DNA from 2 places in the Pseudarthrobacter sp. fls2-241-R2A-168 genome. Region 2 is predicted to be linked to the other one. Evidence: predicted binding sites of a transcription regulator. Region 2 holds the regulator's gene; the other holds the start of a gene.

Region 1 (20,123 bases), on a different contig from region 2:
CGCGAAGCTCCGGTAGGTCAGCAGCACGGCGCCGGGGCCCACACGGTCCGCGCCGATGATCTCGATGTCGGTCCGCTCTCCCGGGTCCTCTTCCAGCGCCATCATCATGGCATCCCGCGTCCAGACCCGGCCGGAGCTGCCGATTTCCAGGAAGTCAGGGTGCAGGAGGACTGCTGTCCTGCCGATATCACCACGAACCAGGGGACCCAGCAGTTCCCGCTCCAGCTGCTCCACGAGTGCTTCGGGCGGCGCCGTTTCAGCCGGGCCGGTTCCGGCGAGGTCGAAAGCCCCATCACCAAGCTGGGCGAAATCCAGCTGGGCGTAGTCCTGGCTGGTGTCCTGCCGGGTCAGCTCCTGCTGGTTGAACAGGTCAGGCTCACGGGCTGCTGCTGCGGGAGTGCGGACCGGGGTTGCAGCCGGCCCCGCAGTACGTGCTCCCGAGGCGGGAAGGTGGTGCGCACCGGGGAAGCCGGGCCCTGAGCGGGCGGCCACACCCTGCTGGTAGGCAGTGGCCGCAGCCCGGGCACGCTCGTCGGCGGCTTCGTTCAGGTCGTGCCCGGCGTGGCCCTTGACCCATTCGAACCGGTATTTGCGCCCCGCCAGTTCCCGGTCCAGTTCCTTGAGCAGGTCAACGTTCAGCACGGGCTTGCCGTCCGCCTTACGCCAGCCCTTCCGCTTCCAACCTGGCATCCATTTGGTGATGGAGTTGATGACGTACTGGCTGTCGCAGAGGATGTGCAGGTCCTCTTCGGGAAGATGGGCAGTGGCCCGCAACAGATCCAGGACAGCCATCAGCTCGCCCTGGTTGTTGGTCCCGTGCGGCCATCCGCCGGCGCGCCAGCAGTCGTCGTCCACGTACCAGGCCCAGCCTGCCGGGCCGGGATTTCCCAAAGCCGAACCGTCGGCCGCTGCTGTAATCGTCACCGGTCCATCCTGCCAGAAGAGACCGACAAACAGATGGTCGGGCCGCGCTTCCGGCCACTGCTGCCTGCTGTGACCGCTGCCTGCCCTCACCGGACGAAGGAACACCCCTTGGCAGGAAAGCGTTTACCGAAACTCCTTGACGGCGGCATCGGCGCCCGGCACAATCGGATGTCATACCAGAAAACGCTTTCTTGGTCTGGGCGAGGCGGGCGAGGACGTCCCCTTTGTCACCCAAGGAGAAGGCGTTTCCACCAGAACGAGGAAGGCACATCGATGACGATTCCAACCGGCAGGCGGAGGAAATTCCAGCTGGGCGCAGTAGCAGTGGCCCTCTCCCTCCTGGCAACAGGATGCGGCGCGTCCGGCGGTTCCGGCAACAGCGAGGAAGTGACGCTGCGGTTTGCCTGGTGGGGCAATGAGTACCTCAACGCACAGACCGAAAAGGTCATTGACGCTTTCGAAGCCGAGCACCCGAATATCAAGATCGAATCCGAGCCCGGCGAGTGGGCCAGCTACTGGGACAAGCTCGCCACCAAGACTGCTGCGAACGACGCGCCGGATGTCATCCAGATGGACCAGAAGTACATCGCCGAATACGGCGGACGCGGTGCCCTCCTTGATTTGTCCAAGCAGAAGGGTATCGACACCTCCAAGCTGGACAAGGAAGCGCTGGCATCAGGGCAGTACGACGACGCCCAGTATGGCCTGAGCACAGGCCAAAATGCCTACGTGGTCATGGCCAACACCAAAGTCTTTGAGGCGGCCAATGTTCCCCTCCCGGATGACACGAAGTGGACCTGGGATGACTTCATGGCCGCGGCCGCCAAGATCAGCGCATCAGATGACGGCAAGAACTACGGCGCGGCTTACGGCGCCAACGAAGCGGACCTGATCATCTGGCTGCGGCAGCACGGCGAGAACCTCTATTCAGAGGACGGCAAGCTGGATTTCGATACCTCGACGGCCGCCTCCTTCTGGGAGCGCCTGAAGGAACAGCGTGATTCGAAGGCCAGCCCGCCCGCCACTGTCGCCACCGAAGACGCCGGCGCGGGGCTGGAAGAAAGCCTCTTCGGCACCAACAGGGTGGGCATGGCCTGGTGGTGGACAAACCAGCTCGGTTCCCTCGAGGCGACGACCGGCAGCAGCATCAAGATGCTCCGCGCGCCCAGCACTGACGGCTCCGCTGCAGGGAACGGCATGTACTACAAGCCCACCATGTTCTGGTCCGCCTCCTCCCGCTCAAAGCATCCGGAAGAGGCAGCCACCTTCATCAACTACCTGGCCAACAGCCCTGAAGCCGGGGCGATCCTGATGACTGACCGGGGCGTACCCACCAACCCGGAGATCGTGGAGGGCATCACGCCCTCGCTGAAGCCTGCGGACACCACGGTGGTCAGCTTCCTGAAGGACATCGCCGCGGATATCAAGGAAGCACCACCGGTTCCGCCGGTGGGTGCCGGCAGCGTGCAGAACGTCATCAAGCGGTACACCGATGAAGTCCTTTACGACCGCCTCACGCCGCAGGCAGCTGCTGAAGCATTCAAAAAGGAAGTTGAAGGAATGCTGGCCAGCGCCAGGAAGTAAATCTCCTGCTGGACAAAACAAATGCGGCCCCCTCCAAGAGGGGGCCGCATTTATGTATTCGCGGGACCAGGCCCGGCAGGGAAGGCTTAGAAGCCGCCCATGCCGCCCATGTCGTCGCCGCCGCCAACCGGGGCAGCGTTCTTCTCGGGCTTGTCGGCCACAACTGCCTCGGTGGTGAGGAAGAGACCGGCAATGGAGGCCGCGTTCTGCAGGGCAGAGCGGGTCACCTTGACGGGGTCGTTCACGCCGGCAGCCAGCAGGTCGACGTACTCGCCGGTTGCGGCGTTCAGGCCGTGGCCTGCGGGCAGGCCGCGGACCTTGTCGACCACAACGCCCGGCTCCAGGCCGGCGTTGAAGGCGATCTGCTTCAGCGGGGCGTCGATGGCAACGCGGACGATGTTCGCACCGGTTGCTTCGTCACCGGACAGCTGCAGGTTGGCGAATGCCTTGGCACCGGCCTGGATGAGGGCCACGCCGCCACCGGCCACGATGCCTTCTTCAACAGCAGCCTTGGCGTTGCGCACTGCGTCTTCGATGCGGTGCTTGCGCTCCTTGAGCTCAACCTCGGTTGCGGCACCGGCCTTGATGACTGCAACGCCGCCGGCCAGCTTGGCCAGGCGCTCCTGCAGCTTCTCGCGGTCGTAGTCCGAATCGGAGTTCTCGATCTCGGCGCGGATCTGGGCCACGCGGCCGGCGATCTGGTCGGCGTCGCCGGCACCTTCGACAATGGTGGTCTCGTCCTTGGTGACAACAACCTTGCGTGCCTTGCCCAGGAGCTCCAGGCCGGCGTTCTCCAGCTTGAGGCCAACTTCTTCAGAGATGACCTGGCCACCGGTGAGGACGGCGATGTCGGCGAGCTGTGCCTTGCGGCGGTCACCGAAGCCCGGAGCCTTGACGGCGACGGACTTGAAGGTGCCGCGGATCTTGTTGACGATCAGGGTGGCCAGGGCCTCGCCCTCGATGTCCTCGGCGATGATCAGCAGCGGCTTGTTGGACTGCATGACCTTTTCGAGGACAGCAACCAGTTCCTTGACGTTGGAGATCTTGGAGTTGACGATCAGGATGTACGGATCCTCGAGGACCGTTTCCTGGCGCTCGGCGTCAGTGACGAAGTAGGCGGAGATGTAGCCCTTGTCGAAGCGCATGCCTTCGGTGAGCTCAAGCTCCAGGCCGAAGGTGTTGGACTCCTCGACCGTGATGACGCCTTCCTTGCCCACCTTGTCCAGGGCTTCGGCGATGAGGGCACCGATTTCCTCGTCACCGGCGGAGATGGACGCCGTTGCGGCGATCTCTTCCTTGGTTTCGATTTCCTTGGCGGAGTTCAGCAGTTCGGCGGTGACGGCCTCAACGGCCTTCTCGATGCCGCGCTTGAGGGACAGCGGGTCGGCGCCGGCAGCAACGTTGCGCAGGCCTTCCTTCACCAGTGCCTGTGCCAGCACGGTTGCCGTGGTGGTACCGTCGCCGGCGACGTCGTCCGTCTTCTTGGCAACTTCCTTGACCAGCTCGGCGCCGATCTTCTCGTAAGGATCGTCCAGCTCGATCTCCTTGGCGATGGAAACACCATCGTTGGTGATCGTGGGGGCGCCCCACTTCTTCTCGAGGACGACGTTGCGTCCACGCGGGCCGAGGGTGACCTTAACGGCGTCGGCGAGGATGTTCAGACCCCGCTCAAGGCCGCGGCGTGCCTCTTCATCAAATGCAATGATCTTGGCCATAACGGCAGTAGTCCTTTCGGGACAGTCGTTAAGAATGAACCTTCGCTGCAGTGCCCGCGACGGACGATCCTTCGCCATTGGCCTCTGTATGCCTCCGGCTGCGGATCTCACTCCAGTTAGGTGTTTCTTCGCTCCTCGACCGGTGCAGCGCGCCGCGGGCCGGAACCAGCTTTGCTTTAGCAGTCGGTACGTCAGAGTGCTAACTCAATAATTAGCACTCCCCACGTTAGAGTGCAAGCGAATAAGACCCTGCTTTGCCCCGTTTAGCCGAGGGCGAAGCTCAGCCCGCTGCCCGTCCGGCGGTCTCCCGGCCGCTCGGCACAGGATTGTTGTCGGCCGCGTAGGTATAGACGGTAAAGGTGGCGGTGGTGATGTCCCCGTTGGCGTCGAAGGCAATCGGGCCCGATTCGCCGTCGTAATTAATATCGGGGCGGGTCATGAGCCCTGCCCGGCAGTCCTTGTAGGTCTGGCAGGCATCGGCCTCCGGTTTCCCGGAGGATCCTTCCACCGCTCCTCCGGAGGCGGAGATCAGGTTGGCGGCGATGGAGCGGCCGGCGTCATCCTGCGCCCTGGCGGCAGCCAAGGCGGCAACGGTCACGGCGTCGTAGGCCTCGGCGGCGAACGAAACATCCTTCAGTCCTGGGTCCACCGTGAGCAGCCTGGCCTGGAAGTCGGCGTCGGGAAGCTGCCCGGCAACCACCGCCCGGGCGCCGTCGAGGAACTTGGCGGGCAGCCGGGAGCTGTAGCGGGCAAAGGCACCGTCGCTGAGGATGATCCGCTTCCCGTCCACGCCGGCATTGGCGAGTTCGGCCAGGACACCCTGTGCACCGTCCCGGGCGATGACAATCACAGCATCCGCTCCGGCCTTGCCGACCTCCGCGGCAGCAGGGCCAACCTCACCCGGTTTGAAGTCTTTGGTGGCTGCCACGTTCATTTCGGCCTGTTCCGCAGCGGTGGCGACGGCGGCTGACACGTCCGTGCCGTAGGAACCGTCCTGGTGCATCACGGCCACAGTTATGGCGCCGGCGTCCTTGGCGAGCTTCACGAGGACGGGGCCCTGTGCGACGTCGGCAGCTGCCGTCCGGAAGTAATAGCCGCCGCTGTTGGAGGTGCTGAGGCCGGCGGCCGTGTTGGCGGGCGAGATGAGGGGTGTCCGGGCGCGGGACAGGATGTCTATGGCAGCGGCGGCGTGGCTCGAATCGGTGGGGCCGATCACAACGTCAGCTTTTGCGGAAACGAGTGCCTGGGCCTGCCCGGCGGCATCCTGGCCCGTTTCGGTAGGCAGCAGCTCCACCGGCTTGCCTTTGTGGCCGCCCGCGGCGTTGATCTCCTGCACGGCGAGCCTGGCGGCAGCGAGCTGGGGTGCGTTCAGGAAGGAGTTCTCGCCGGTGCTGTCCAGGATCAGCCCGATCCGCAGGGTGCCGTCCCCGGACGCCTCCGCCGGTTCCACCCTCGCGTTGCCGGTGGCACCGGAGCAGGCGGTCAGGGCGAGGGTTGAGCAGGCGGCAGCTGTGATGAGTGTCCGGCGGATGCCCACGGGACGGAGGAAAGCGCTGTTCACTCGGCCGGCCGGACGCTTTCGGCCTGCGGGCCCTTCTCGCCTTCGCCGACTTCGAGCTCCACGCGCTGGCCTTCGTCGAGGGCCCGGTAGCCTTCGCCCTGGATGGCGGACCAATGGACAAAGATGTCATCACCCGTGCCGTCCACGGTGATGAAGCCGTAGCCCTTTTCCGCGTTGAACCATTTGACGGTCCCCAGTGCCATGTCCGACCACTCTTTCCATTGTGTCCGGGTGTCCACGCCGCGGTATTCCGGCTGGCCCGAACCGAACCTGAAAATCACTCTAGCCAACTCCGTGCCCCCCGGGGCGGGACGGCTCCGGGACAGCCGGCAATAGTTATTCAGGCGTAACAGCCGGGCAGGCGGGCAGGTGCGTGGCCGCCAGGACGGACGCTGTCTACCGGTAGCCGGGCCCCAGCACCACAACCAGGGGCACCTGGAATTCCGTGCTGTTCACCAGCGTGGGGATACCAAGGAGCTCTGCCAGCGCCTGGGCGCTGGCCAGCTGGCCTGCTCCCGAGTAGAAAATGGTGGACCTTTGCTGTGGCGAACCGGCCCAGTTGCCCACCTGCCCCAGCGTCCAGCCGTCAGCCTGGACCGTGCCGCCAACACGGCTTGCCAGCCCTGCGGTGCCCGCGGCGTTGTAGATGGCCACAGCCTGGGCTTTGTTGATCAGTGCAGGGGCCTCGGCAGATGCGATCGGTGCGGATTTGGCCTCGGCGCTTGCTTCGGGTTCAGCCGTCGCGGAAGGCTGGGCATCAGCGGACGGAGAAGCGTCCGGAGTTGCCGAGGGCGTGGATCCGGTGCCGGCCAGCGGCGCTGCCTCCTGGCTGACGGAGGCCTGGTCACCGGCTGTGGCGAAACCCAGCTTGGGAAGGATCAGGAAAGACACCAGCCCAATGGCCAGTGCTGCCACGCCCACGGCGAGGATAGGCCACAGCCGCACCCTGGCGGGGGCGGAAGCCGTGCGGTGGACACCTTGTCGCGAAGCAGTCTCCGGGACCTTGTCGAATTCATCGCGGGCATATCTGGTCATGGTGGATGACATCCTTGTTGGTTTGCTGCTGGAGGGCACAGCGGGAGCGTCTTACGCGTCGGACCCCAGGCGCCGTGCAGTACGTGCACGGTGACGCGACGTACGTAGTCTACGCAATCGCTTGACCAGCATGGGATCGTGGGCCAGCGCATCCTCGGTATCGATGAGGGCATTGAGCAGCTGGTAATAGTGGGTCGCGGAGAGGTCAAAGAGCTCCCGGATGGCCTGCTCCTTGGCACCGGCGTACTTCCACCACTGCCGTTCGAGGGCGAGCATCTGCTGCTCCCGCTCGCTCAGCGGCGAGTCACGGAGCGAGAAATCGGCCAGGAGTGAATGCCGTGGTTCCTGCTCCGGCAGGTGCTCCCGGGCTGGCTCCGCCACTGCATACTCCTTTGCTGGTTTACAAAAATGTCTGACCCCCATGCTACGGGCGAATAACACCAATGTCATTTGCACACGGCCTGGCTGCCGGCCCCTCACCCTGGGCGTCCCTGCAAGAATGGGACGGTGTTTGAATCAGATGCTTTGTTCGACCTGGCGCAGCAACCGGCGGATGCAGTGGGTTTCGCGGAGCTGGCGCTGCTCCCCCTGGATGAGCTTATGGCACCTGACTGGGCTGCTGCTCTGGCGGGAGTTGAAAGCGAACTCCGCCACGTACTGACCTTCCTTGCCGGCGAAGTGGCAGCGGGGCACCAGGTCCTGCCGGCGCCGTCGAACGTCCTGCGGGCCTTCCGGCAGCCGCTCGCGGACGTGAAGGTGCTCATTGTTGGCCAGGACCCCTACCCCACGCCGGGGCATGCGGTGGGGCTTTCCTTTTCGGTTGACCCTCGCACGCGGCCCATTCCGCGGAGCCTGGCAAATATCTACCGCGAGCTGGAAGCGGATCTCGGTGTGCCCGCCCGGGTGCACGGGGACTTGTCCGGCTGGGCAGACCAGGGTGTGCTGCTCCTGAACCGGGTGATGACGGTGCGGGCGGGCTCCCCCGGCTCGCACCGCGGCAAAGGCTGGGAGAAGATCACGACGGCGGCCGTCACCGCCGTCGCAGGCCGGCGCCGTCCGGACGGGTCACGGCAGCCCCTCGTTGCAGTGCTGTGGGGCAAGGACGCGGACAGCGTCCGCCCTCTGTTGGACGGGGCGCCCGCGGTGGCGAGCGCCCACCCCAGCCCGTTGTCCGCGTCCCGCGGCTTTTTTGGTTCCCGCCCCTTCAGCCGGGTGAACGAACTCCTGCGCAGCCAGGGTGCGCCGGACGTAACCTGGGAGCTCCCGCCAGTCCCCTAGCTTAGGCTTGCCTTATGAGCACCGTGCCCGCCGCCACCAGCGCCACCAAAAAAAGCCGTCCGCAGGTCAATCTCACAGTGATCCGGAGGGAAGAACTGTCCCCGCACATGGTCCGGATTGTTGCCGGCGGGGACGGCTTCGCAGACTTCTCCAACAACGACTTCGTTGACCGCTACGTCAAGATTGTTTTCCCGCAGCCGGGCATCGAGTACCCCTCCCCCCTGGACCTGTGGAGCGTCCGCGAAACCATGCCGCGGGAACAGTGGCCCTTCACCCGCACCTATACCGTCCGCTGGGTGGACGAGGCAGCCCGCGAACTGGCCATCGACTTTGTGGTGCACGGCGACGAGGGCCTGGCGGGTCCATGGGCCGCGCAGGCGCAGCCGGGCGACACCCTGACGTTCACCGGCCCGGGTGGCGCCTACAATCCCGCACCCGACGCGGACTGGTACCTTTTCGCCGGCGATGAGGCTGCACTGCCGGCCATCGCGGCAGTCATCGAGTCGCTGCCGGCCGAAGCCACAGGCCTGGCCTTCCTTGAGGTGGATTCCGACGCTGACATCCAGCCCATCGCTGCCCCGCCGGGATTTGAACTGCGCTGGCTCACCCGCAACGGCGTCCCTGCCGGCGAGAGCAACCTCCTGGTCCAGGCCGTGGCCGATGCCGCGTGGCCTGCCGGCCGCGTGGACGTGTTCGCCCATGGCGAGCGTGGCTACATGAAGGCCCTGCGCGACGTCTTTTTCAAGCAGCGCGGCCTCGACCGCAAGCAGGTCTCGCTCTCGGGCTACTGGGCCAAGGGCCGGGTGGAGGACGTGTTCCAGGCGGAGAAGAAGCTGCCGGTCGGCCAGATCTAGTCAGCGGCGGCGGGCCCGGCGCCGCTCGTTGCTCGCCAGGCTCCTGGTCAGCGGCCGGGCAAGCGTGTCGCCGAGGACGATCCCGCCCGCCGTTCCCAGGACAATCGCACCGGCATTGAGCATCCCGCCGGCGCCGAGGAGGATCTCGGCTTCCTCGATGGTGAGCACATACATGGACCGGAAGATGGTCAGGCCCGGCAGCAGGATCAAGGCGGCCGGCACGGCCACCACAAGCTGCGGTGCCCCCATCCGCAGGGCAACCACGCGGGCCAGCAGGCCGATCACTACGGCAGCCAGCGCGGGCGAGAACCGGTCCCCGACTCCCAGCTGGCCGGCGGCGAGCAGCACGAAGTAGCCCGCCACTCCCACTCCCGCCGTGGGCAGCAGCAGCTTCCAGGTGGTCTGCTCCGTAATCCCGATGGCCATCACGGCCACCGCCACGAAGATCACCAGGACCCAGAGGTCGTAGGCCGGCGGGAACGTCTCCGTGACATCGATCCGCTGCATGCCTGTCAGCTCGCCCACCACGAAGGCGACGGCGATGCCCGCAACGATGGCGCCGAACGTCAGCAGCGTTGACAGGAACCGTCCCGCAGCCGTAACGGGGAAGCCGTTGATCGCATCCTGCACCGAGGAGACGAGGCGTCCCGTGGGCAGGAGCAGCAGGATTCCGCCCACCACCACGATGGCCGGCGATGTTGTCAGCCCGAACTGCCAAAGCAGCAGCGCCAGCTGTGTCACCACAAACGAACAGCTGGCGGTGATGAAGAAGTCCGGCACCCGCCACCGGCCCAGTTGGCGGGCCAGCAGGCTGATGCCAATGTTGGCCACAAAGGCGATGGCCGAAGACACCGGCCCGCCGCCCAGGACGCCCACGAAGACCGCCGCGAAGGTCCCGAACGCCACCGTGACCAGCCACCGCGGGAACGGTTTAGGGCTGGTGATCGCCTCATCCAGCCGGCGGATAGCCTCGTCACGGCCCACTCCCCCAGCCACGATGTCCGTGACCAGCTGGTGGACCTTGGCCAGGCCCGCGTAGTTATTGGTCCAGGAGCGCACCACGCGCAGCAGCGCGATGGGTGTCTGGTCCTTGGGAGCGTAGTTGATGCCGACGGACTGGTTGGTGATGTCCACTTCGATGTTCTTCAGCCCCAGCGCCGCGGTGACGGCGATGATGCTGGTTTCCACCTCCAACGCACCGGCGCCATAGCGGAACATCGTCTCGGCCAGGTGCAGGACGAAGTCGAGGGTCTTGCGGGCAGAGGTGTCGACGCCGCCCACCTGGATCATCGGGTTGGCGTAGGGGCTGCCGGTGAGCCGGTCCACGATGCTCAAAGGAGCGGTAGGCGGGCTTTCGCCCTGGACCAGGCGGCGCAGCATTCTTTTCGCGGCGGCGTTCTGGCGCGCCTGGGAGGCTGTCAGTGGCTCCGTTTTGGGCAGGCCGTCCGTCTGCGGCCTGCGCCCGGGGTACTCAGGCTGGTCAGTCATGGTTGCCTCCTCCCAGTGCGGTGCAGTGTCCCGGTGCGGTGTTGTGACCAGTCTTTCAGGCCGTACGCCTCAGGGGCAGCTTGCCCAGCACCGTGCGGGCTGTTGCCACGGCGGTCCGGGCCAGGCGGTTGGCGTGGAAGACGGCGGGCCGGACCGGCATCACGAAGTCACCCACCAGCTGGACCACTTCTCCGCCGAAACCCTTTTTGAACTCGTAGCCGCCGTGGCCTTCCTCGTCCTGCCCGGAAATGCCGAACGTTCCGTAGAAGTTGTACCGCGGGTATCCCTTTTCCAGCGCGTGCAGCATCATTCCCCAGTAGAGCGACGTGGCCCCGTTGAAGTAGATGTAGTCCTGCACGGTGCCGCCGATCACGCACACCACTTCGTCCCCGTAGCAGACGAAGTGGATGGCGGCCACAGTGGCAACACCCACGGAGTCGGGGAACCGCTCGATGTCCGTCAGGCTCCGCTCGTAGCTGTCCACGAGGTCCTGGACCACCTTGAGCCGGTTCGCCTTTTTCTTGCTGCCGGTCTCTTCCACCTCACGGCGCAACTCCGCCGCGGTGGCTGATTCGGCCGCCATCCGCTCGGTGATGGATTTCCGGTAGGCCGGGATGTCGATCTTCGCCATCATGAGCTTGGTGAATTCCGGGGACGTGGTCCGGAGCAGGTGCTCGTAGTAGGCGCGCTCGCGGTAGACGAATCCCTTTTCGTCCCCGGCCTTACTCAGCGCACCGTAGAACTCGTCCAGGGTTTCCAGCGTGGCCTGTTCCAGGAAGACGCCATTTTTCTCAGCTTTCCGGATGGCCTTGCGCGTCCGGTAGCTCGTGCCCATGATGAGCTCTTCGGCGTCCGTGATTCCGGTCAGGTCCTTGATGAACATCCAGTTCACGTTGACGAAGTTCATCTCCAGTCCCTGGTGTTGGAAGCCCAGGCCGGACAGCCGTGACACCAGCGGGCGGTTGTCCTCAACCTCCGGGTGCTCTGCACCGTCCTCGTCGCGGGCGATGTACTTCAGGTTGGGGGAAATCCGCAGTTCCGCGGCTTTGCGCTCCGCAGCCCGCCGGCGGAGGAGTCCGACGACGTCCCGCACCAGTTCGAGGTCCGTGTAGTCCATCAGGGGACCCTTGGCGCATTCACACACCGTGTACCCCAGCCGCGTAGTGGTGTAGTTCAGCTTCCCGGCAGCCACCAGTTCGCCGCCGCGCCGGATGCCAAAGAGCTCCACCTGCTGGCCGCGGGCGCGCTGGAATCGGGCGAAGTCGACGGACTGGAGGAAGCTGTTTTGCGGGTGCTTGACCGCAAAGGCCTCGAACTCTGAGTCGCTGAGGATGGCAAATTCAAGATCGGTGCCGGTGGTGACTGGATTCAAGGGATTTCCTTATTCACGGTGTGCGGCTAACAGGAAAGCCGCTGGATCAGGGACGGGTATGCGGGCGCGGCCTTGTTTACAGTCCGGGGTTCAGCCTGCGGACTAAGCCTGCGCCGGGGCTGCGGTCAGTAGAACTGCTGGCCGGTCCGCGCCGTTTCAATCCGGCGGAAGACCTTTTCTGCGCCGTTGACCCAGAGGCGGTGGCGGAGCGGGGCAAGGATGTAGTCGTGGCAGCCCACAAAATCCGTGACGGTTTTGGTGAAGCTGGTCTTGAACATCCCCATGCCGTACAGGTTGTGGCTCTTGTCCTTGATCCGGGAGGCAGGCGGTGTGCCACAGAAGTCGTATTCAGTGCAGCCAAGTTCCTGCATCCGCCGGATGGCTGCCCACTGGACCAGGTGCGAATCGCCGTACTGTTTGCGGTTCTGGGTGGAACCGCCGTCCTTGTACGTTGCTTTGGCGCCGTAATTGATCACGAAGGCGCCCACGCTGGGTTTGTCGTCCTCGTAGACGAAAAAGAAGTTGCCCTGGCCGCGGCTGCAGAACTCGTCCCAGAACGCCGCGTAGTACTCGTAGCTGCGCAGGGGCATGGAGCCCTTGGCGTTCACAGTGTCCGCCATGAGGTCATAAAGCGCACGGTAGGTTGCGGGCCCGGGTTCTTCCCGCAGCACCTCGCAGCCTTCCCGTTCAGCGCGGCGGATGGCGTTGCGGGCCCGGGAGGAGATTGCTTTGAAGACTGTTTCTTCGGCGCCGGAGATGTCCAGCAGCGCGGTGGAGTCGTTGGACTGGATGTTGGGGGCCTTCACTAGGCCGGTGGCGGCCAAGTGCGCCTGGGCATCGTCGGAGTCCACGATGTCCGGTTCGATCTTGATGGTGAAGACGTTGAGTTTCCTGTCGCGGACAAAGGCTGCGCAGGCTTCCAGCGCTGCCCCGAGGTCCCCGGCAGCTGCCAGGTCAGGGCCCTTGATGAGGTACCAGAGCCGGCCCATGACCGGAAACTTTTTCTCCAGCACCAGGTTGTAGCTGGCAGAGCCAGGGCTTTCCAGGACCAGGAACCGGACTTTCCAGCCAGCGCCGTTTTTTACCGTCGCGTACGCGGCGGACTGCAGCATGTTGCCGCCGTTCGGGTTGGCCGTGACGTGCTTGTCCCAGTTTTCAATTTCCTCGGCTGTGGCAAAACGTGCGGTGAATTCTCGCAAAGGGGCCGTGTCCAATCGGGGGTTGTGCGCGGTTCTGTACTCGTGGCTGCGTGCGGACATGCAGCCTCAAGTCTAAAGCCTGGCGGCACGGCGGCTTTTCAGTCGAGCGGACTCGAGCCGCATCTCAAAGCTGGAGCCGGCCCTGTTGCCTTGACTCCAGCGAGGCTCTTGGCAAGGGTTGGGGCATGCAGCAGGTGGAACCATCCCCGCGGAAAAATCAGGAACCGCCGGGCATCAGCAGGCAGGTCCTGGTGTTGGTTGCCTTCGTGGCTGCATCGTTCCTTGTTGCGGGTCTCGGCTCGCTCGCCACCTTCAACAACGTGAGCGGCTGGTACGCCGCCGCGGACAAGGCGCCCTGGTCACCGCCGAACTGGGTGTTCGGCCCGGTCTGGACTTTTCTCTATACCGGGATGGCCGTGGCCGCCTGGCTGGTGTGGCGCAAGCAGGAACCCGGCACCCCGCGCGCCTTGGGACTATATGGCCTCCAGCTTGCCTTGAACCTTGCGTGGACGCCCGTGTTCTTCGGCCTCTACCCCGCCATCGGCGGAGCTGCCCTGTGGCTGGCTCTGGCCATCATCATTGCCCTGATCGCCGCCGTCGCGGTTACTGTGCTGGCTTTTGGCCCCGTCAGCCGCACGGCAGGCGTACTCCTCCTGCCCTACGTGTCCTGGCTGGTGTTCGCCGCAACGCTTAACTGGTGGGCCGCCCTCCACAACTGAGGGGCGGTCCACCTGTCGCTTTCAGGCCGCTCCTAACACACGGCCACGTTGACGGCGAGGCCGCCCATGGCCGTTTCCTTGTATTTGGAGCTCATGTCCTTGCCGGTCTCGCGCATGGTCACGATGACCTCATCCAGCGAGACCCGGTGGGAGCCGTCACCCCAGAGCGCCATCTTCGCGGCGTTGATGGCCTTCGCCGCGGCGATCGCGTTCCGTTCGATGCAGGGCACCTGCACCAGTCCACCGATCGGATCGCAGGTCAGCCCCAGGTTGTGCTCCATCGCGATCTCCGCCGCGTTTTCCACCTGCGCCGGAGTTCCGCCCATCACCTCGGCCAGGCCGGCAGCCGCCATGGACGACGCCGATCCCACCTCGCCCTGGCAGCCCACCTCAGCCCCGGAAATCGAGGCCTGCTCCTTGTACAGCACCCCGACGGCGCCCGCGGTGAGCAGGAACTTGACCACAACGTCGTCGCGGTCCTCCTGGGTGGCATTCTCCATCCCGGGGGCGTAATGCAGGGCGTAGTACAGCACCGCCGGGATGATCCCGGCCGCGCCGTTGGTGGGGGCGGTGACCACCCGGCCGCCGGAGGCGTTTTCCTCGTTCACCGCCAGCGCGATCAAGTTAACCCACTCCTGCCAATACTTGGGGTCCCGGTCCTTGTCTTCCTTCAGCAGGCGGTCATGCCAATCAGGCGCACGACGGCGGACCTTCAGTCCCCCGGGCAGCAGCCCTTCACGCTTCAGGGACACCTGCACGCAGTCCTCCATCACCGACCAGATGTGCAGCAGGCCCTCGCGGATGTCCTCTTCGGAGCGGGAGGCCTTCTCGTTGACCAGCATGATGTCGGCAATGGAAAGTCCTTTGGACTGGCTGCGGCCCAAAAGTTCCGCGGCGGTCCGGAACGGCAGCGGAAGTTCTTTCTTCGACTCCTCCAACTGTTGCCGTGCAGCGTCCTCCTCGCCTTCCCGGACTATGAAGCCGCCGCCCACGGAGAAGAATGTGGCGGTGTGCAGGATCTCGTCCTCGGCGTCGAAGATGGTGAAGGTCATGCCGTTGGTGTGCCGCGGCAGGATGGTCAGCGGCCGCAGCACCATGTCCTTCACCCCATACGGCAGGGGCACCTCACCGGCCAGCTTCAGGATTCCGGTTTCGGCAATGGCCGCGAGCCGTTCCTCCACCTCGTCGGGCAGGATCAGCTCCGGGTGGAAGCCCTCCAGTCCCAGCAGGATCGCGGTCATGGTGCCGTGCCCGTGGCCGGTCGCCGCGAGGGAACCATAGAGGTCCACCCGCAGCGATGCCACACGGTCCAGCGCTCCGGAGGACTTCAGCTCCTCGGCGAAGACGGCGGCAGCGCGCATCGGCCCTACGGTGTGCGAACTCGAAGGCCCGATCCCGATGGAGAAGAGATCAAAGACACCAACAGCCATGTGCGTAAATCCTTAATAGAGGTTTGGTGCTGCTTGACGGGGATTACAGGTCCCCGCCATTTTTGGACGCGTACTCCTGCGCGGACAGCAGGGGTCCTTCGGACTCGGCAGCTACCTTGAAGAGCCAGCCGGCCCCATAGGGATCGTTGTTGATCAGCGCGGGATCATCCACAACTCCAGTATTGATCTCCACCACCTCACCCGTCACTGGCGAGTACAAATCGGAGACCGACTTCGTGGACTCCACTTCACCACAGGTCTCCCCCGCCGTCACCGTGGCACCCACCTCGGGCAGGTCCACGTAGACGATGTCGCCGAGGGCATCCGCAGCGACAGCGGAAATCCCGATCGACACAAGGTTCCCACCCTCCCGGGCCACCCACTCGTGCTCGTCGGAGTACTGCAAGTCTGCGGCAACTTTTGCCATGTGTGTTTTTCCTTTGTTTGTTGTTTGAAAACTCTTCGTGGCCGGGTTGGGTGCGGCTGTGCGGATTCCTCCGCGTACTGGCTCGTTCCTCGCCTCTGACGTACGCTTCCGGAATCCCCACAGCCGCCAAAGCAGGTTCAGTTTTCGAGGCCAACAGTCCAGAAAAACAAACACGTCGCCAGAGTGCTGCAGGGTCCAGTCTCCAACAAGCGCAATCACGGCCAGGCAGGACGAACCCCTCAGTCTCGAGGGATTTAACCGCCCAAGATGATGTGTCCGTCCGCCCGGACGCAACCCGCAGCCCAACGACTCATCCACCGAGATTAGTCGTCGCCTGCCCTGAGGTTTCGACAAGCTCAACCACCGGGACGGTGACCTGACCACGAGGGCACGGCGGAGCCGGGCTTTTCGAAAGCGTGCGTCAAAGCGAGGAACGAGCAGCACGCGTGAAAAGTCCGGTCCGGTGCGCCCGGACGCAACCCGCAGCCCACGGAATCGGTGACCTGCCGCACCCGACGGGCCAATGGTGACCACAGCCAGGCACCCAAGTAAGCACGCGTGAAAAGTCCGGTCCGGCGGGACCGGACTCAACCACGGACCGGAGAACTACTTGGAGCGCTTGTAGAACGGGAGGTCGACGACTTCGAAGGGCTCTGCCTTGCCGCGCAGATCGATGTGCAGTGGCGTGCCGGGCTGGGTGAACCCGACGTCGACGTATGCCATGGCGATGGGGTAGCCGAGGGTGGGCGAGGGCTGGCCGGAGGTGACTTCGCCGACGACGTTGCCGTCCTTGAGGACCGGGTAGTGGGCGCGGCCGGCCCGGCGCCCCAATCCCTTGAGCCCGACGAGCCTGCGCCCGGCAGTGGAACCGGCGCCCGCTTCCTTCTTGGCTGCCAGGGCGGCCTTGCCCACGAAGTCACCTTCCTTGGACAACGCGACGACGGGCCCCAGGCCTGCTGCGAACGGGTCGCCCTGCAGCGACAGCTCGTTGCCGTAGAGGGGCATTCCCGCTTCGAGCCGGAGGGAGTCGCGGGAGGCCAGGCCCGCGGGCGTCAGCTCGCCGTCGTCGGCGATGGCGACGAGCGCCTGCCAAAGCCCGGGGGCGTCGTCGTTGGACACAAAGATCTCGAAACCGTCCTCGCCGGTGTAGCCGGTCCGGGCGAGCAGCAGGTCCAGTCCTGCGCCGCCCACCAGGAACGGGACTTCGACGGCGGCGTAGTACTTCAGGTCCGTCACGAGGCTGTGCTGCGCGGCAGGGACCAGGCGGAGCAGCAGTTCCTGCGCCTTGGAGCCCTGCACAGCGATCAGGGAAGTGGCATCGGAAGCGTCGTCCACCTGCACGTCGAACCCGGCAGCCCGCTTGGCCAGTTCAGCGGCCACCACCGCGGCGTTGCCGGCGTTGGGGACCACCAGGAAGACATCGGTGCCGTCAGCAGCCGGTGGCCGCCGGTAGGTGATGAGGTCGTCGATGATGCCGCCGTCCTCGTTGCAGATCAAAGAGTATTTGGCTTTGCCCACGGGCATCGCGGAAATTTTTCCCACCAGGGCGTAGTCCAGGAAGGCGCCGGCGTCCGGCCCGCTGACCCATACCTCGCCCATGTGGGAGAGGTCGAACAGCCCGGCGCTCTTGCGGACGGCGTGGTGCTCGGCGAGCTCGGAGCTGTACTTCAGGGGCATCTGCCAGCCGCCGAAGTCGGTAAAGGAGGCACCGAGCTTCTTGTGCTCCTCATAGAGGGCCGTGTACTTCTCACTCATGTGCTCAGCCTTCCAAGCCGGTGGTTGAGCTTGTCGAATCCTCGAACTCGGACAGCGGCGGGCAGGAGCAGACCAGGTTGCGGTCGCCAGCCGCACCATCGATGCGGCCTACCGGCGGGAAGTACTTGTCCTGCTTAAGCGACTTCACCGGGAACACCGCCTGTTCGCGCGGGTAGGCGCGGTCCCAGTCGCTGCTGATGGCGGCGGCCGCCGTGTGCGGGGCGTTGCGCAGCGGGCTGTCCTCCACGGAGAACTCGCCGTTCGCCACCTGGTCGATTTCGGCGCGGATGGAGATCATCGCCTCAATGAAGCGGTCAATCTCGCCAAGATCCTCGGATTCCGTGGGCTCCACCATGAGGGTGCCCGCCACGGGGAACGCCAGGGTGGGAGCGTGGAAGCCGTAGTCGATGAGGCGCTTGGCCACGTCCTCCGCGGTGACGCCGGTCTTGGCGGTCAGCTCGCGCAGGTCCAGGATGCACTCGTGGGCTACCAGTCCCCCTTCACCGGTGTACAGGACGGGGAAGAAGTCATTCAGCCGGGCGGCGACGTAGTTTGCTGCCAGCAGCGCGGACTTGGTGGCTTCGGTGAGCCCCTGTCCGCCCATCAGCTTCACGTAGGCCCAGGAGATGGGCAGCACGCCCGCGGAGCCGTACTTGGACGCGGAGATCGGCACGTCGTTTCCTTCGGTCCACGTGGCCGCGTTGCCGGGCATAAACGGTGCGAGGTGTGCCTTGGCAGCAACCGGTCCGACGCCGGGTCCGCCGCCGCCGTGCGGGATGCAGAAGGTCTTGTGCAGGTTAAGGTGCGAGACGTCGCCGCCGAACTTGCCCGGCTGCGCCAGCCCCACCAGGGCGTTCAGGTTGGCACCGTCGATGTACACCTGGCCGCCGGCCGCGTGGATGGCGTCGCAGACTTCGCGGACGTCGGCGTCGTACACACCGTGGGTGGACGGGTAGGTGATCATGATGCAGGACAGGGCGTCCTTGTGTGCCTCGATCTTGGCGTACAGGTCGGCGTGATCGATGGTGCCGTCGGCAGCAGTAGCGACGACAACAACCTTCATGCCCGCGAGCACAGCGGAAGCGGCGTTGGTGCCGTGGGCGGAAGCCGGGATCAGGCAGATGTTGCGCTGCTGATCACCACGGGAGTGGTGGTACCCGCGGATCGCCAACAGGCCCGCGAGCTCGCCCTGCGACCCGGCGTTCGGCTGGATGGATACCTGGTCATACCCGGTGATCTCTGTCAGCTGTGCTTCCAGGTCCGCAATGAGTTCGCGCCAGCCCTCGGTCTGGGAGTCCGGGGCGAACGGGTGGATTGAAGCGAACTCGGGCCAGGAAATGGCTTCCATCTCGGCGGTGGCGTTCAACTTCATGGTGCAGGAGCCCAGCGGGATCATGGTGCGGTCCAGCGCCAGGTCCCGGTCAGAAAGCTTCCGGATGTAGCGCAGGAGCTGGGTCTCCGAGCGGTGGGTGTTGAACACCGGGTGCTGCAGGAAGTCGGAGGAACGTTCGACGGCGGCGTCCAGGGCGAAACCGTCCGTCACCTCTGCCTGGGTGGCGCCAAAGGCGGCCAGGACGCCGTCGACGATTGCCGCCGTCGTCGTTTCATCGGTGGAGAAGCCCACCGTGTCCGCATCAATGCTGCGCAGGTTGATGCCCTTGGCTTCGGCGGCGGCGACGATGCCCGCGGCCTTCCCGGGGACGGAGACCGTCACGGTGTCGAAGAAGCTGGTGTGCAGCACGTCGAAGCCGGCGGCTTTGAGGGACGCTGCGAGAGTCTTGGCGTGGGTGTGCGCGGACCGGGCGATCGCCTTCAGGCCCTCCGGGCCGTGGTACACCGCGTACATCGAGGCAACGATCGCCAGCAGCGCCTGGGCGGTGCAGATGTTGGAGGTGGCCTTCTCACGGCGGATGTGCTGTTCGCGGGTCTGGAGGGCCAGACGGTAGGCGGGCACTCCGGCGTTGTCCTTGGAAACCCCCACCAGGCGGCCGGGCATGGAGCGTTCCAGGCCCTTCTGCACCGCCATGTAGGCGGCGTGCGGGCCGCCGTAGAACAGCGGGACGCCAAAACGCTGGGCGGAGCCGACGGCGATGTCGGCGCCCTGCTCGCCGGGAGGCGTAATGAGGGTGAGGGCCAGGAGGTCGGCGGCAACAGTCACCAGGGCTCCGCGTTCCTTCGCCTCGGCGATGACCGCGGTGTGGTCAAAGACCCGGCCGGAGGCGCCGGGCTGCTGGAGGACAACGCCGTTGACGGCGCCGTCGGGTAGTCCCTGGGCGAGGTCGGCGACCTCCACCTCGAAGCCGAGCGCCTCGGCGCGGCCCTTGACGATGGCGATAGTCTGCGGCAGGCAGTCCGCATCCAGCACCGTCTTGCCGTCCCGGGCGGCTGCGTTCTTGTTGGCCCGGCGCATCATCAGCACGGCCTCGGCGACGGCGGTGGCTTCGTCCAGCAGGGAAGCATTGGCGATCGGCAGCCCCACCAGGTCCTCGACCATGGACTGGAAATTCAGCAGTGCTTCGAGGCGGCCCTGGGATATCTCGGGCTGGTAGGGCGTGTAAGCGGTGTACCAGGCCGGGCCCTCAAGAATGTTGCGGCGGATCACCGGCGGGGTCACGGTGTCGTAGTAGCCCTGGCCGATCATCTGCACAGCGGTCTTGTTCTTCGCCGCCAGCCGCCGCAGCTCAGCGAGCGCCTCGACTTCGCTCAGGGCGCCGGCCAGTGCCAGTGCCGAATCCTGGCGGATGTCCTTGGGCACGGCGGTATCAACCAGTGCGTCCACGGT
Region 2 (9,734 bases):
ATGTCGTGCAGGGCGTCATACAGCGGACGCAGGTACGGATCGATTTTGTCGCTCAAGGTGCCGGGGAGGAAGCCAAGCCGCTCCCCTGCTTCCACTGCCGGGCGGGTCAGGATGATGCGGCTGACCTCTTTTTGCTGCAGGGCCTGGACGGCCTTGGCCATGGCGAGGTAGGTCTTGCCGGTACCGGCCGGACCGATCCCGAAAATGACGGTGTTGGCGTCAATGGCGTCAACGTAGTTCTTCTGGTTCAGCGTCTTGGGGCGGATCGTTTTGCCGCGGCTGGACAGGATGTCATGGGTCAGCACATCCACCGGGTTCTGCAGGGACTGGGTACGGAGCAGGGCAACGAGTTGCTGCAGCACGGCCGGGCTGATGACGGTTCCGCGTGCCACCAGTCCCCGGACCTCGTGGAGGAGCCGCATGATCCGCGGCACGTCCGTAGCCGGTCCGCTAATGGAAAGCTCGTTGCCGCGGACGTGGAAGTTCACGTCAGGGAACTGCTCTTCAATGAACCGCAACGCTTCATCATGGCTGCCGAGGGATTGAACCATCTGGTCGGAGCTGTCGAAGAGGACCACTTCGGTGCGGACGCCAGGGAGTGTGTGGGGAAATTCCCCCGCGGCGCCTTCGCCGGTGACAAGCCTGCGCTTTCCGTTAGCTGATTCAGTCATGGTGTTGGCCCGCGGGCCCGTGATCCCCTCGATCTCGAAAAAGTGGCTGCTGGCTGATCGGCGGCGGGCTGTCCCCGTTGCGTCTCAGCGGTACCTTCCATCTTACGCCAGAGGGCAGCCCTGGCCCGATGCCCGCCCCGGTACGGGCGCGGGGTGCTTGGCCCTGGCCGCCGATACTGTTCCGGTTCCGGCTGTCCGTCATTAGGTATCAACTTCATATCGGCCTCATATCGTTCACGTTGCAGTTGGGCCGCTGGGCGCATCCGGCGGCTTTTGCCCGCCGGCGCTGTGTAATGCTGGAAATCCAGGGTGCTACGGAAGCGCCCAGGCTGACCGGGGATCGGCCAATCCAACCAGGGAAGGACAGGCAATTACGGTGCCGGAAACCGCAGGGCCCCACCGGGCCGGAAGAACACTGAACGGCGCCCGTTCAATGGTTCTTGCCGGGCTGCTGGTTGCCATCCCTGCCCTGACCGGCTGCATCGCCGAACCGGGCCCGTCACCCACGGGCCTCCTGGCCTCGAGTCCCGCCGCCACCGGCAGTGTCTCTGGTGCGCCCGCCACCAGCGCACCCCTGGAAACCACGCAGTCCTCCAACAAGGCCCCGGTTTACTGGATTGGCCGCAGCAACAGCAACGTATTCCTGTACCGCGAGTTCAGGGATGTTCCCGAGCAGGAAAATCCAGTGACGCGGGCCCTGCGCGCCATGATGTCCGAAAAGCCCCTGGATCCGGACTTCTTCACCCCCTGGCAGAACCCCAAACAGCTGGCAACCTCGATTTCCGGCAAGGACATCATCACCGTTGACGTGTCGGAGGACGCCTTCAACAGCAACCTGGACGCCGATATGGCGGCCCGGGCCATCCAGCAGCTGGTCTATACGGCCACCGCGGCTGCGGCGAGTTCCGGCCTGATTGACTCCGGCCAGCAGATCCGCGTGCGCATCCTGGTGGACGGGCACACAGATTACGTGGCGTTCAACCACGTGCAACTGGGGTCCCTCATGGCCCGCACGGCCGGGCTCGTGGCTCCGGTGTGGATCATCGACCCGCAGGAAAACGTTGAGGTGGCGGACGGCAGCGTCAAGATCACCGGCCGGAGCACGGCCGCGGGCGGCAAGCTCCGCTGGCAGATCCTACGGTCGGAGGAGAACGGGAACAAGACACCATTCCTGACCGGCGAGACCACCGCCGCGGCGGACCCTGCCCAGGCGGGAGTCTTTACGCTGGCCCTGACCCTGCCCGCCGGCGACTACGAGCTCCGGGTCGGGCAAACGTCCAACCCCGATAGCCAGCAAAACGGCACCGAAGATACCCGGGGATTCAAAGTACGGTAAGCCGTGGCCGTTCAGGCTGCGGGCGCCGCCCAGCGGCCCAGGACATCGCTGGCAAGCACGACGGCGGCGGGACCGGCGGTTGATGAACGCAGCACATGGTGTCCCAGCAGGGCAGTCACGGCTCCCTGGCCGCACAGTTTCGTCACCTCGCGCTGGCTGATGCCCCCTTCGGGGCCGACAATCAGGAATATTTCCCGCGGCCCTTCTACAGCATCATTCGAGAGCCACGATTCCAGGACCAACCGCAGTGGACGCACGGCGTCCTCGTGCAGGATAACGGCGAGGTCGGCCGCCCCGGCAGCAGCAGCGAGACCGGCAGTGTCGACGGCGGCACGCACCTCCGGGATCCAGGCCCGCCGGGCCTGCTTGGCAGCGGCGGTAACTACAGACTGCCACTTTGCATGGGCCTTGGCCGCCCGGTCCCCCTTCCAGCGCACGATGGACCGTTCGGACTGCCACGGTATAACGGCGTCGATCCCCAGTTCGGTGGCGGTTTCGATGGCCAGCTCATCCCGGTCGCCTTTGGCAAGGGCCTGGACCAGCACCAGCCTGACCCCAGGCCGGTCCTCGACCACCACGGAGGTGCATTCGACCTCGAGCCCGGCCGGGGAGGCTGCCAGCACTTTCCCGCTCATCCGGGTGCCGGCGCCGTCAACGATGTCCACGGGCTCGCCGGGAGCCAGGCGTTTGACGGTCACCGCATGCCGGGCCTCGGGTCCCGCCAGGACAAAACGCCCTTCGGGTGCCATCTGGTCCAAGGACCCGGACGCCGTGAAAAAGACGGGGTTGCTCACCGCTACAGGTTACCGAACCGGTCCCGGAGCTTGGCGAACATACCGCCGCTGGCGGCCAGCTTGCCCTCCGTGATCTGTTCGCCGCGCAACTTGGCGAGCTGACGCAGCAGGTCCTCCTGCGCCGCGTCCAGTCTCGCCGGCGTCTCCACCTGCAGATGGACCTTCAAGTCACCCCGGCCGTATCCGCGCAGGTGCGTGACACCCAGCCCGCGCAAGGTGATGATCTCGCCGGACTGCGTTCCTGCCTTCACATCGATCTCCTGGGGACCGTCAAAGGTTTCCAGGGTGACGTCTGTTCCCAGCGCGGCTGCGGTCATGGGGATGTTCAGGGTGGCGTGGAGGTCGTCGCCCTCCCGGACATAGGTGGCGTCGTTGTTGACGCGGATTTCAACGTACAGGTCTCCGGCGGGGCCGCCGGCAGGACCGGCCTCGCCCTGGCCGGAGAGCTGGATGCGGGTGCCTGTGGCAACGCCGGCGGGAACCTTGATGGTCAGCGAACGCCGGCTGCGGATGCGGCCCTGCCCGCTGCACTCGTTGCAGGGGTCCTTGATGACGGTGCCGAAGCCTTCGCAGGTGCCGCACGGAGCTGCGGTCATGACCTGGCCCAGGATGGACCGGACCGCCCGCTGGACCTGGCCGCTGCCGCCGCAGATGTCGCAGCGCTCCGGGTGGGTGCCCGGCCGGCAGCACGAGCCTTCGCACGTTGGGCAGACCACTGCCGTATCCACTTCGAGCTTCCTGTTGACGCCGAAAACGGCGTCGCGAAGTTCGATCCGGACGCTGATGAGGGCGTCCTGGCCGCGCCGGACACGCGATGCGGGCCCGGAGGAACCGCCGGCGCCAAAGAACGTATCGAAGATGTCCTGGAAGGCGAAGCCCTGGCCGGCGTAGGCTCCCCCGCCGAACCCGTTGTCCGTGCCGTTCTCGTTGCCGGTGGTGTCGTACACCCGGCGTTTCTGGGGATCGGAGAGAACTTCGTAGGCGTGGGTCACGGCCTTGAAGCGGTCTGCCACATCTTCGCCGGGGTTAACGTCCGGGTGAAGGGTGCGGGCCAGCTTGCGGTAGGCCTTCTTGATCTCTTCCCCGGTTGCATCCGGTGAGACTCCAAGGACTTCGTAGTGGCTGCTCAAAGTTCGTATCTCTTCCTTGTTGTTTTGCCTGCAGTTGTACTGCGGGCGCTACTGTTCGTGCCTGGCCGCCGGACGGTTCGGGTCAGGGACCTAAAATCCGTGACAGGTACCGGGCGACGGCCCTGACCGCGGCCATGGTGGTGGGGTAGTCCATCCTCGTGGGGCCCAGGATGCCAATCTTCGCGACACTGTCCGGCCCGTACCCGGTGGCCACCACCGATGCCTCCGCCAGGCCGTCGTACGGGTTCTCGCGGCCGATGCTGACGGCCACCCCACGGTGGTCCTGCGCCATCTCGCTCAGGAGCCGCAGCATCACCACCTGTTCCTCCAGCGCCTCCAGCACGGGGCCGATGCTGAGCGGAAAATCCACGTTGGAACGGGCAAGGTTGGCTGTCCCGGCCATCACCATGCGGTCCTCCCGGCTGCTGTGGGCCAGGGCTTCCAGCCCGTGCGCCAATGCCTGGGCTGCCTGCCGCTGTGCGGGGGCGACGCCGGACACCACTGCGGGCAGCGACTGCGTCAGCTGGCTCAGGGCAGTCCCGCCAAGGGATGCCAGGAAATGCGTGCGTAAAGTACCGAGGACGTCGTCGCCAAGGTCCTGCCCGACGTCGATGACCCGCTGCTCCACCTTGCCGCTGTTGGCGATCAGCACCACCAGCACCTTCCGCGGTGCCAGGAGGACGAATTCGATATGCCGGACCAGGGCGCGGTTGAGGTGCGGATATTGGACCACTGCCACCTGGTTGGTCAGCTGGGACAGCAGCCGGACGGTGCGCTCCAGGACGTCGTCGAGGTCGTCTGCCCCTTCCAGCAGGGACTGAATGGCCCGGCGTTCGGCCTGCGACAGCGGCTTGACCGCAGAAATTTGGTCCACAAAGAGCCGGTAGCCCTTGTCCGTGGGAATGCGGCCTGCGCTTGTGTGCGGGGCTGTGATCAGCCCTTCGTCCTCAAGTGCGGCCATATCATTGCGAATGGTGGCGCTGGAGACACCAAGATGGTGCCGTTCCACCAGGGCCTTGGACCCGACGGGCTCGCGCGAGTGGACATAGTCCTCCACGATGGCCCGCAGTACTTCAAGCTTGCGCGGTTCGCTCACACTCCACCTCCATCCAGGGATCAGGGCAGCCGTTCCGCCCGCACCGTACCTCACAGGGGTTAGCACTCGACATGCCTAAGTGCTAACAGTCTATTATGATTCGCCCCGTTGTTAGCATTGGTACCGCTCCGGGCGAAATTCCGGGCCCGGATCCAGCACGAAGCGGAGTTCATCCATGCAATACCAGAACTGGGGAGCCCAGGACCTGACGGCACCTGCAAGATCGCAACTGCTTGAAGTGCCGGTGGAGCGCGGCATGGTACTGGAGGAGGTCCAGTCCGGCTGGGTAGGCGCAGTGACGCGGGTGGAAAAATCAGGCGGCATGCACGTGGTGGCCCTGGAGGACCGCCGGGGCAAGTCCAGGTCCTTCCGGCTGGGTTTCGGTTTCCTCCTGGAAGGCCAGCCCATCCGGCTGATGCCACCGGTACCCAAGCAAACCCCGGCCGGGGGCCCGGCCGGCGGCCGGACAGCATCCGGTTCGGTGCGGGTGGCGGGCCAACGGGCACAGGTGGCCAAGGCGAGCCGCATCTGGGTGGAAGGAAAGCACGACGCCGAACTGGTGGAGAAAGTATGGGGCGACGACCTCCGGGTGGAGGGCATCGTCGTCGAACCCCTGCACGGCATTGATGACCTGGCGGCGGCGGTTGCCGGTTTCAGGCCCGGTCCCGGTCGGCGCCTGGGCGTGCTCGTGGACCATTTGGTGCCCGATTCGAAGGAGTCACGGATCGCGGATGCGGTCATGGCCTCCCCCGGAGCCGCCGGCAACGTGCTGATCGTTGGCCACCCCTATGTCGACGTCTGGCAGGCGATCCGCCCGTCCGTCCTGGGCATTGAAAAGTGGCCCGAAGTGCCGCGCGGGCAGGACTGGAAGACCGGCATCCTCAAGGCGTTCGGGCGGCCGCACGCCACCAAGGAGGACATCGGGCTGGGCTGGCAGAAACTGCTGGGCGCAGTGCGCACCTACGCGGACCTGGAAGCATCCCTGCTGGGCAGGGTGGAGGAAGTAATTGACTTCCTCACTGTCCCCTGAACTGACAGGATCCAGCGGCAGGACGTCTGAGCGGGCGGCTTCACCAAGTATTCTTGGTATTGCGGTGTCTGCTTCTGGCATTACCTCAGCAGATATTGGCATTCTTACCAAGCACCATTGCACTTTCGAAGGAACAGACTGTGGCAGAAAACGCACAAGATCACAGGGACAGCCAGGGCGGCGAGGGCCGTTCGGAGTACCATGGCGTCCCCGCGAATGCGCTGCCCCTGACGGCCAGCGAAGACAGGCAGTGGGCTACGCTCTCGCATTTCGGCGGGATCCTGGGCTGCGTCCCTGCACTCCTGATCTACCTGATCTTCCGTGACCGGGGTCCCTTCACCGCGCAGGAGTCCAAGGAGGCGCTGAACTTCAGCCTGCCCCCAACCATCGCCGCCGTGCTTGCCAACATCCTGGTGTTTGTGCCGGTCGTGGGCAACATCTTCGCCGTCATCGCCACCCTGATCTGGATTGCCCTGACGTGTTTCTCGGTGGCGGCCGGAATCCACGTGAACCGTGGCCAGCCGCACCGCTACCAGTACAACCTCCGCTGGATCAAGTAGCGTTCCAGCAACACGGGGTCACTCCCTGCCCAATAACCAGGCGTTTTTGGGCAGCGAGTGACCCCGTGTTGCTGTTGGCGGATCTAGTCCGGGAGGACCCGGCGCACCACCGCATCGGCCAGGAGCCTGCCCTTGAGAGTGAGGACCAGCCGGCCCCGGAAGGCTGCCGCCGGCTCCACCAGGCCGTCCGCGATCAGGCCGGCCACTTCGTGCCTGCCGTCTGCACCGAGGGTGGAGACAGCCAGCCCTGACTGCAGCCGTGCCTCAAGCATCACCCGCTCCACGTTCCGGGTTTCCGGGTCCAGGGTTTCCCGGCCGGCGGCAGGCGAGAGGCCCTGGACCATGCGGCCTGCGTAGGCCGTGGGGTGTTTGACGTTCCACCAGCGGACGCCGCCCACGTGGGAGTGCGCACCCGGCCCGATCCCCCACCAGTCATCCCCGCGCCAGTAGGCGAGGTTGTGGCGGCAGGCCTGCTCCGGCGTGCGGGCCCAGTTGCTGACTTCATACCAGCCCAGGCCGGCTTCGGTGATCAGCTGATCGGCCAGCTCATACTTGTCGGCGTGATCGTCGTCGTCAATACCTGGAACTTCGCCACGGCGGATCTGGGCCGCAAGCTTGGTCCCGTCCTCAACGATCAGCGCGTAGGCGCTGATGTGGTCGGGCTCGTAGGACAGCGCGGTTTCCAGGGAGTGGCGCCAGTCGGCGAGCGACTCCCCCGGCGTCCCGTAAATCAGGTCCAGGCTCACTGCAAGTCCCGCTTCGCGTGCCCATTGCACCACCTGTGGAACGCGGCTTGGGGTGTGCGTCCGGTCCAGAACCTTCAGGACGTGCGGGACGGCGGACTGCATGCCGAAGGAGACCCTGGTGAACCCTGCCTCTTTCAGGACCGCGAGGGATTCCGGCGTTACCGAGTCCGGATTGGCCTCAGTCGTGACCTCGGCGCCCTCTTCGATGCCCCACTGGTCGATGGCCCCGCGGAGGATCAGGGCCAGGTCTGCGGCGGGCAGCAGCGTGGGAGTGCCGCCGCCGAAGAACACCGTGCCCAGCTTGCGCGGAGGCAGGCCCGACGCCGAGAGGACCTTCGCTGCCAGCGTCACCTCCGAGGCGGCAGTCTGGGCGTATGCATCCTGGGAGGCGCCGCCGCCCAGTTCCGTTGCGGTGTAGGTGTTGAAGTCGCAATAGCCGCAGCGCACCGCACAGAACGGTATGTGGACGTACAGCCCGAACGCCCGCTCCGCCGCACCGTCCGCTGCCTGGGCAGGCAGCAGGCCGTCCGACGGCGCCGGGTCGCCGAGGGGAAGAGTACTAGGCATTGCGGGGGCCTCCGGTGTTGCCGGACGCGGTGTTCACTACTTCTTGGCCTTGTCCTTGGATTCGTCAGTGGTGAGGGCGGCAATAAACGCTTCCTGGGGGACCTCCACGCGGCCCACCATCTTCATGCGCTTCTTGCCTTCCTTCTGCTTCTCCAGCAGCTTGCGCTTGCGGGAGATGTCGCCGCCGTAGCATTTGGCCAGGACGTCCTTGCGGATGGCGCGGATGCTTTCGCGGGCGATGATCCTGGAGCCGATGGCAGCCTGGATGGGCACCTCGAACTGCTGGCGCGGAATGAGCTCGCGCAGTTTGGTGGTCATCATGACGCCGTAGGAGTACGCCTTGTCGCGGTGGGTGATGGCGGAGAAGGCATCCACCTGCTCGCCCTGGAGCATGATGTCCACCTTGACGAGGTCGGCCACCTGGTCGCCGTCGGCCTTCCAGTCCAGCGAGCCGTAGCCGCGGGTCTTGGACTTCAGGATGTCGAAGAAGTCGAAGACGATCTCGGCCAGCGGCAGCCGGTACCGGATCTCCACCCTGTCCTCGGACAGGTAGTCCATGCCGCCCATAACACCGCGGCGGCTCTGGCACAGTTCCATAATGGCGCCGACGAATTCATTCGGCGCCAGGATGGTGGCGGACACCATCGGCTCGCGGACCTCGGAGATTTTGCCGGAAGGATACTCGCTGGGATTGGTCACGTGGACCACCTTTTTGTCTTCCAGCGTTACCTCGTATTCCACGTTGGGAGCGGTGGAGATGAGGTCCAGGTTGTATTCGCGTTCGAGCCGTTCACGCGTGATCTCCAGGTGGAGCAGCCCGAGGAAGCCCACGCGGAAACCGAAGCCCAGTGCAGCAGACGTTTCCGGCTCATATACGAGCGCGGCATCGTTGAGCATCAGTTTCTCCAGTGCGTCGCGAAGCACGGGGTAGTCAGTGCCGTCCAGGGGATACAGTCCGGAGAAGACCATCGGCTTGGCATCGGCATAGCCGGGCAGCGAGTCAGCGGCCGGTTTGGCAAGGTTGGTGACGGTATCACCGACCTTGGACAGCCTGACATCCTTAACACCCGTGATGAGGTAGCCCACTTCACCGACGCCCAGGCCCTTGGAGGGGGTGGGCTCCGGGGAGCTTACCCCGATCTCCAGGAGTTCGTGCGTGGCCCGGGTGGACATCATCTGGATGCGTTCGCGCGGGTGCAGCATGCCGTCCACGACGCGGACGTAGGTGACCACGCCGCGGTACGTGTCATAGACGGAGTCGAAGATCATGGCTCGGGCAGGAGCATTTGCGTCGCCCTCGGGGGCGGGCAGGTCGCGGACGATCTTGTCCAGCAGCGCCTCAACGCCCATTCCGGTCTTCCCCGAAACGCGGAGCACGTCCTCGGGGTCGCCGCCGATCAGGCTGGCAAGTTCTGCCGCGTACTTCTCGGGCTGGGCCGCCGGGAGGTCGATCTTGTTCAGGACCGGAATGATGGTGAGGTTGTTTTCCATCGCCAGGTAAAGGTTGGCGAGTGTCTGGGCCTCAATGCCCTGCGCTGCGTCAACCAGCAGGATTGCGCCTTCGCAGGCCGCGAGGGAGCGGGAGACCTCGTAGGTGAAGTCCACGTGGCCTGGGGTGTCGATCATATTCAGCGCGTAGCTGGTGCCGTCGAGTTCCCAGGGCATACGGACAGCCTGGGACTTGATGGTGATGCCCCGCTCGCGTTCGATGTCCATGCGGTCCAGGTACTGGGCCTTCATGTCGCGGCTTTGGACGACCCCGGTGAACTGCAGCATGCGGTCCGCCAGGGTGGACTTGCCGTGG

The links. The regulator HrcA, encoded in region 2, represses chaperone genes, less so after heat shock. The targets are predictions, from matches to a motif close to TTNGCACTCGNNNNNNNCGAGTGCNAA.
Region 1: groL (chaperonin GroEL) is a predicted target of HrcA. The motif match lies at 4,400-4,426, and genes of this name have one in related genera.

The regions. Positions count from the first base shown of each region.
Region 1 is NZ_JARVSG010000010.1:217,653-237,775, forward strand. It holds gene QRN11_RS08045 (ribonuclease HI family protein) at 1-924, opposite strand, end outside; gene QRN11_RS08050 (ABC transporter substrate-binding protein) at 1,198-2,508, shown strand; gene groL (chaperonin GroEL) at 2,595-4,223, opposite strand; gene QRN11_RS08060 (ABC transporter substrate-binding protein) at 4,504-5,784, opposite strand; gene QRN11_RS08065 (cold-shock protein) at 5,781-5,987, opposite strand; gene QRN11_RS08070 (LytR C-terminal domain-containing protein) at 6,181-6,819, opposite strand; gene QRN11_RS08075 (DUF3263 domain-containing protein) at 6,871-7,200, opposite strand; gene QRN11_RS08080 (uracil-DNA glycosylase) at 7,327-8,097, shown strand; gene QRN11_RS08085 (siderophore-interacting protein) at 8,112-8,951, shown strand; gene QRN11_RS08090 (threonine/serine exporter family protein) at 8,952-10,439, opposite strand; gene QRN11_RS08095 (peptidoglycan bridge formation glycyltransferase FemA/FemB family protein) at 10,495-11,811, opposite strand; gene QRN11_RS08100 (lipid II:glycine glycyltransferase FemX) at 11,937-13,070, opposite strand; gene QRN11_RS08105 (TspO/MBR family protein) at 13,196-13,729, shown strand; gene QRN11_RS08110 (L-serine ammonia-lyase) at 13,762-15,159, opposite strand; gene gcvH (glycine cleavage system protein GcvH) at 15,203-15,586, opposite strand; gene gcvT (glycine cleavage system aminomethyltransferase GcvT) at 16,193-17,341, opposite strand; gene gcvP (aminomethyl-transferring glycine dehydrogenase) at 17,346-20,123, opposite strand, start outside.
Region 2 is NZ_JARVSG010000007.1:156,193-165,926, reverse strand. It holds gene QRN11_RS06045 (PhoH family protein) at 1-671, opposite strand, end outside; gene QRN11_RS06040 (GerMN domain-containing protein) at 1,048-2,007, shown strand; gene QRN11_RS06035 (16S rRNA (uracil(1498)-N(3))-methyltransferase) at 2,019-2,801, opposite strand; gene dnaJ (molecular chaperone DnaJ) at 2,804-3,931, opposite strand; gene hrcA (heat-inducible transcriptional repressor HrcA) at 4,014-5,027, opposite strand; gene QRN11_RS06020 (DUF3097 domain-containing protein) at 5,203-6,057, shown strand; gene QRN11_RS06015 (DUF4870 domain-containing protein) at 6,198-6,617, shown strand; gene hemW (radical SAM family heme chaperone HemW) at 6,701-7,930, opposite strand; gene lepA (translation elongation factor 4) at 7,967-9,734, opposite strand, start outside.